3 regions of the Lysinibacillus sp. UBA5994 genome follow, and region 2 is predicted to be linked to each of the others. Evidence: riboswitches for the same ligand, from Rfam matches in the RefSeq annotation. Region 2 holds a riboswitch; each other region holds the start of a gene.
The links. Region 2 has a riboswitch for thiamine pyrophosphate ahead of thiM (hydroxyethylthiazole kinase). Riboswitches for the same ligand answer to the same signal wherever they lie in the genome.
Positions count from the first base shown of each region.

Region 1: linked by a shared signal. The riboswitch ahead of B3D98_RS08310 (ABC transporter substrate-binding protein) and the one ahead of thiM (hydroxyethylthiazole kinase) in region 2 are both predicted to bind thiamine pyrophosphate.
Region 3: linked by a shared signal. The riboswitch ahead of thiC (phosphomethylpyrimidine synthase ThiC) and the one ahead of thiM (hydroxyethylthiazole kinase) in region 2 are both predicted to bind thiamine pyrophosphate.

Region 1 is NZ_DJAU01000026.1:46,191-48,396, reverse strand. It holds gene B3D98_RS08315 (thiamine-binding protein) at 1-246, opposite strand, end outside; gene B3D98_RS08310 (ABC transporter substrate-binding protein) at 248-1,243, opposite strand; TPP riboswitch at 1,397-1,507, opposite strand; gene parC (DNA topoisomerase IV subunit A) at 1,616-2,206, opposite strand, start outside.
Region 2 is NZ_DJAU01000045.1:10,666-12,871, forward strand. It holds gene thiD (bifunctional hydroxymethylpyrimidine kinase/phosphomethylpyrimidine kinase) at 1-285, opposite strand, end outside; gene thiM (hydroxyethylthiazole kinase) at 273-1,040, opposite strand; TPP riboswitch at 1,124-1,221, opposite strand; gene mbcS (acyl-CoA synthetase MbcS) at 1,412-2,206, shown strand, end outside.
Region 3 is NZ_DJAU01000051.1:15,105-17,310, forward strand. It holds gene thiC (phosphomethylpyrimidine synthase ThiC) at 1-952, opposite strand, end outside; TPP riboswitch at 1,093-1,207, opposite strand; gene B3D98_RS15550 (AEC family transporter) at 1,268-2,197, opposite strand.

The DNA of each region.
Region 1 (2,206 bases), on a different contig from region 2:
CTGATATAAAATTTTCACTTGTGTAATGACATTAATGGCACCAAGTTCGATCATCTTCTCATTCATTTTTTCAATGATTTGGAGCAATGTTGAAAGCTCACCCTCCATCGTTGTTTCCAATGGATGTACCTCATATTTCACCCCAGAAGCATCGATCACCGCAATTGCTGCATCGACATATGGTATAACATCTTCATATTTCTCTGTCTTCGGAATGATTTGTACACTGATTAATGAATTTGCCATCTTATTTGGCCTCCTTTTTAGGTAAGAAATCATTAGTAAAGGCTTTTTTCGCATCAAATTCGCCCTCTAGTACTTGATTGCTAGACATCCATTTCGCGTAATTTTCCCACACAGAAAGCTTTTGCTCTCCCCATTGCTTGGCATCATCCTGATATTTATCAGCCAGCCATTCCTGACTTTTATGCACTAATGCTTTATCTAAATCAGGTGCCGCTTCGATTAAAATATCAGCCGCTTCACTTGGGTTTTCAATTGCGTATTCATAGCCCTTCGATGCAGCTGCCACAAAGGCTTTGACTACATCCGGGTTGTCCTGTATCATTTTTTCATTTGTAGCTAAAACTGGCGTATAATAATCCAATTGATCACTATAATCTGTAAGATATAGCATATTAATCTTTTCCCCACGCAGCTCAGCCTCAATCCCAGTCCATGCATAATAAATCCAAGCAAAATCTATATCTTTTTCCATCATTGTAAAGAAATCTAAATCCCCTGCATTGACGATATCTAGCTTATTAATATCTGCCTTTTCTTTTTGCATGAGTGATTGTAAAACGGCTTGCTCTAATGGTGCGCCCCAACCACCATAGGTTTTACCTTCAAAATCCTTTGGCGATGTAATGCCCTTTGAAGCAATAGAAGCAAAGCCAGATGTATTATGCTGTATAATTGCTGCGATGGAGACCAGCGGCACATCCTGGACTCGTGCCTGTGTTATGCCTTCCTGATAGCTCACGCCAAAATCCGCCTTTCCAGAAGCAACAAGCTGATCTGCGCCCGCCTCACCAGGCATAATAATATCAACATCTAAACCCTGTTCCTCAAAATAACCGAGTTTTTTGGCAACATATAGTCCTGTATGATTTGTATTCGGCGTCCAATCCAGTACCACAGACACCTTTTTCAGCTTGTCTGCAGCCTGCTTGTCATCCTTGTCACTACAGCCTACTAATGTCAATAGTGCTGCCAATAAAATAAAAAACCATTTTTTCATGCGAAAGCCTCCCAGTTTGTAATATGAAAGTGTTCATGAATGAATGTTGTCACCAGAAGAAAGCGTATACAATGTTGGCAAGCTGTTGCTTGAAAACATAAAAAAACGCCTAGGATTCCTCCCAGACGTATTGCAATCAATCTTCAAAACTTTGCTTTTTGAATAGATGTTCCCTACGCTGGTACGAGCCAAATCAGGTTCAAAGGGTCAGCGTCTACCGGACACAATCTCAGCTAGCAATTACTAGCCCCCCTACATTCTTTCGCTATGAACTTTTCGATGATTATTATACCCATAGTTTCACTTAAATGACAAGGTGCTATTTTTGAATAGAGCTTAAAGCCCAGCGCTCCTAAGAGGCTGGGCATGCTTTTAGCTTGGTTTCTGTTCTTTTTTGGCTGTTACAACATGAGAAATTGCTCCATCTGTTGCAATATCCACTTTAAATGAACCATTGGAATGGCGATCCGCACGAGACAATGCTTGTACGTCAATCATCTCTTGAACACCTTTTTCAGTTTCAATCACAACCTGCTCCTCGTCTGTTGCTTGAACAACTGCCACAATTCGGTGAGGGTTTGCTTTTAACTCTGTTAATACTTTTAGTCCACGTTTTGCACGACTCGCTACTTCAACTTCAGCGACATTCATTTTCTTTACGGCCCCACGCTGTGTCACAATCACTACATAGTGGGTAACATCAGGCTGTAACACATTGACTCCAACTAAGGCTTCTCCATCTTTTAGTGTGATCCCTTTCACACCGCCTGTTTTCACACCTGTAACTGGTAACTCCTCCATAGGGAAACGAATCGCATAGGCTGTATCCGTTGTGAGCATCAGCTCCACGTCATCTGTTACAAATGATGCATAGATCATCGCATCACCAGCCTTGACGTTCATCGTTTTAATTGGCTTTGAATAACGTGTTACCGCATAGTCTGCGAGTGGTGAGCGCTTAAT
Region 2 (2,206 bases):
TAGCTCCCTGATCTTGTGTGCAATTGCTTTGATAATTTCTGAGGAATAAAGCATTCCTGTTTTAATCGCAGCGATTGGAAAATCTTCTACTAAGGCCTCGAATTGTTTTTTTATAAAGGAAACGTCAATAGGGTAAACACCTGTTACACCCAAAGTATTTTGAGCAGTTAGAGCAGTAATAACAGAAGTACCAAACACTTCTAATTCCTGAAATGTTTTTAAATCAGCCTGTATACCCGCGCCACCACCACTATCTGAGCCAGCGATTGTTGTTACAATATGCATGAAGCTGCACCATCCTTTGATAAGCGATGTATAGCATTGAGTAAGGCTATTTGAAAATCACCAATGTCTGCAGTAAATGCGGATGCCAGTACACCTGCTTTTTTATAGTAAGTAAGTGTTTCCGTTAATTGTTGGTAAGGATTATGGCTTACACTATAGGCTGCGCCACAAATTGCGCTAAGTAAACAACCTGTACCCGTTACTTCCGTCATTTGTGGATGACCACCAGCGATCCATTGGCTATGCTTGCCATCAGTTATAAAATCGCGTTCTCCTGTGACAATAACAATGCATTGATAGCGTTGAGCCAATGATGTGGCTTCTAATTCCATAGCGATAGTGCCATGACCACTATCGACACCTTTTTGTTGCCAATTTACACCAACTATTGCTGCTAGCTCGCCGAGATTACAGCGAATCACGGCAAAGTGTATGTTTTCCAGTAAGTATCTTACGGTTTCCTTACGATAAGTTGTGGCTCCAACTCCGACAGGATCTAAAATAACAGGAATACCAAGTTTATTGGCTTTTTCACCTGCTAATAACATGGCACTTTTTGTGCGATCATTAAGTGTTCCAATATTAATTAATAATGCTTGAGCAATGGCCACCATCTCCTCTACCTCTTGGTAGTCATCGGCCATTACTGGTGAAGCACCTATCGCTAATAAACCATTTGCTTGAAAATTTGCCACTACATAATTGGTAATACAATGGATAAGTGGTTGCTGTTGACGAATTGTTTGAAAAATCATTGTAGTCCTCCTTTAGGGATGGACGTAAGCATGCAAAAAAGGCTCTTTTTGTGTAAAAATGCACGAAAAGAGCCTTTCATCTGAAAACGATGTTTATTGCTCCCTACGTCAGTATTAACTAACAGGTTCAAAGGGTCAGGTTTTACCTTCTCAACTCTTACGAGTCCCCCTGCAATCTTGCTTTTAGTTGACCAAAATGTACCATACTTTTCATATGTATTCAATAGCAAGTTTTCCTATAGATAAAATGTGACCGATGCCATATAGGAGGGTATGATAGTTGTCATGACTTTACCGAAATTAAGCACAAACCATTGAAAATGCTGAAAAAAGAGTTTTATAATGTGTCATAACAAAAGGGGGCAATTGCCATGAAAAGACAAGATTTAGTTGCACCAGAATGGTATAACATAGTAGAGGAAATTGAAAAATATGCTCAGGATGCAGCCAAAAATGCTTTAATCATTTGTGAAGAAAACCAAGACATCCAATGTATTACATATGCACATTTATTGGAAAAAGCGAATCAAGCAGCACATGTATTCACCAAGCAAGGTTTAAAGAAAGGTGATGTCATTTTAGTAATGGTACCACGTTCGGTTGAAGCATATATTGTGTATATTGCTGCATTGAAAGCGGGTTTAACTATTATTCCAAGTTCTGAGATGTTAAGAACAAAGGATATTGAGTATCGAATTCATCATGCAAATGCTAAAGCAGTTATTGCATTTGAACCCTATATTGAACAGTTCGATAAAGTAGGAAATTTACAAGACATACTGCAATTTGTCATAGGGAATGCACATGAACCTTGGCAGAACATACTTGAAAAAATGAATAATCAACCTACAACCTACATAAATCCTATCCCAACAAAAAGCACAGACAATGCATTTTTAGCCTATACAAGCGGAACAACAGGAAATCCAAAAGCAGCAGTGCATACGCATAGTTGGGGCTATGCTCATTTACGAACAACAGCACCACATTGGTTGGGTGTACAAGAAAATGATATTGTTTGGGCGACTGCAGCACCAGGGTGGCAAAAATGGATTTGGAGTCCATTTCTAGCTACTTTAGGCAGTGGTGCTACTGCATTTGTCTACAAAGGTAAATTTGAAGCAGCTTCTTATTTAGCATTGCTTGAGAGATTCAAAATCAATGTA
Region 3 (2,206 bases), on a different contig from region 2:
TAGAGCCACCTCGAGATACAATACCTGTCACACGATTTGCTGTTAGTGGTACATAGCGTAAAAGGACACCTGCATGAATGGTGAAGTAATCCACACCCTGCTCAGCTTGTTCAATGAGAGTATCACGATAAACCTCCCACGTTAAATCCTCTGCTACACCATTTACCTTTTCTAAAGCCTGATAAATTGGCACTGTTCCCACTGGCACTGCAGCATTTCGAATAATCCATTCTCTAGTTGTATGAATATGTTTACCAGTCGATAAATCCATAATATTATCTGCGCCCCATCGAGTTGCCCAGGTCATTTTCTCAACTTCTTCTGCAATGGAAGAAGATACAGCAGAATTCCCGATATTCGCATTGATCTTTACATGAAAATTACGCCCAATAATCATTGGCTCTGCCTCAGGGTGATTAATATTAGAAGGCATTATAGCACGCCCAGCTGCAATTTCTGAACGTACAAATTCAGGATCCATATTTTCACGAATCGCTACAAACTCCATTTCAGGCGTTATAATTCCCTTTCGTGCATAGTGAAGCTGTGTCACATTTTTACCTTTTTTAGCACGCAAAGGCTTTCTCGCCAACTCAGGGAAGACATTTTCTTGAATACGCGGGTCATCAACATGACGAAAGCCATTATCCTCCGGTTTAATAGAGCGTCCCTCATATGCTTCTACATCCCCTCGCTCTTGAATCCATGCATTTCGTAAGGCAGGTAAACCTTTCGTAATATCTACTTGGTAGGCTGGATCTGTATAGGGCCCACTCGTATCATATACTCGAATAGGAGCATTTTCTTCATTTCCAAAACTGCCTGTTGTCGGACTTAATGCAATTTCTCGCATAGGTACTAGAATATCTGGGCGTGTTCCTTCCACATATACTTTTTTGCTTCCTTCAAAGCTGGACATAATGGTAATATTCTTTTCACTAATTACTGACATGAGCTACTTCTCTCCCTTAAATTTATTTTGATATAAGGACCGATTCTAGCTCACCCCAACAATCCAAAAAATAAAGGCCGAATCCAAAATAATTATTTGGATCCGGCCACGAATGTAAAGGTCTATTGATTGCATACTCTGCAATAGCTTCTTAACTTTCCCACGCTGGTATGAGCCAGATCAGGTCCAAAGGGTCAAGAAACTTCGTAGCGTTTCCCTCTCAGCCTGACTCATCAGACTCCCCTAGTTAATACTATTTAGTTTGATGCTAGTGTAGCAGATAATACTAAGAGATGGAAGTTATTTTTTATCTTACTAGGTAAATAATACTTCTGCAAAATAGATCACAATGGTTACAGTTATACAGCTTACAATGGTTGAAAATAAAACAGCTTGCGCGGCTGTTGCTGATTCTACATCATATTCCAATGCTAGACTAGAACTATTGCGGGATGTTGGAAAGGCACTAGCTATAAACAGTGATTGTGCGACGACTCCATCTAATCCCAATATATAAATAATGGCCAATGCAACAGATGGTCCAATAATTAGTCGCGTAAAACAGCTGATAAAGACGGTTTTATTAAACATTGATTTCATCTCTAGTTGTGATAATTGCGCACCTAAAGTAATTAGGGCCACAGCAATAAATCCATCTGCCACATGTTCTACTGGTATTTTGATAAACTGTGGAATACCGATATCAAAATAATTCATAGCGACACCTATAATCAGCGCATGAATAATAGGCATTTTAAAGAAATCCTTGATGATTGTCATACCTGACTTTGTAGAAGAAATTAAATTGTATAAACCATATGTATACGTAGTCATATTTTGAAAGATTACGAGCATGACCTGAATGGCTACTCCAATAGGTTGCGTGGCAAATATCATTTGAGCCACTGGAATACCGTAATTACCCGAGTTAATGAGCACAACACTATTTTTAAAGACAGCTGCCTCTGTTCTAGCTAAACCTAACCCTTTTGCCATAAAGTGACTGAGTATCATTTGACTACCGATAAAGAGTACAATAAATAATCCGACCTCTCCCAGTACAGTTAATTCCACATGTGTTTCATATAAATTTACAAAAACAGCTGCTGGCATAAAGCAATATGTAATAAGCTGAGACAATGCTTTTAAATTAAAGCGAAATTTCTTTTGTAGTATAGCGCCTATTACAAGTAACACTAAAATAGGTACAACAATTTGAAAGAAAATCATTCCGAGATACATCATATCAATGTC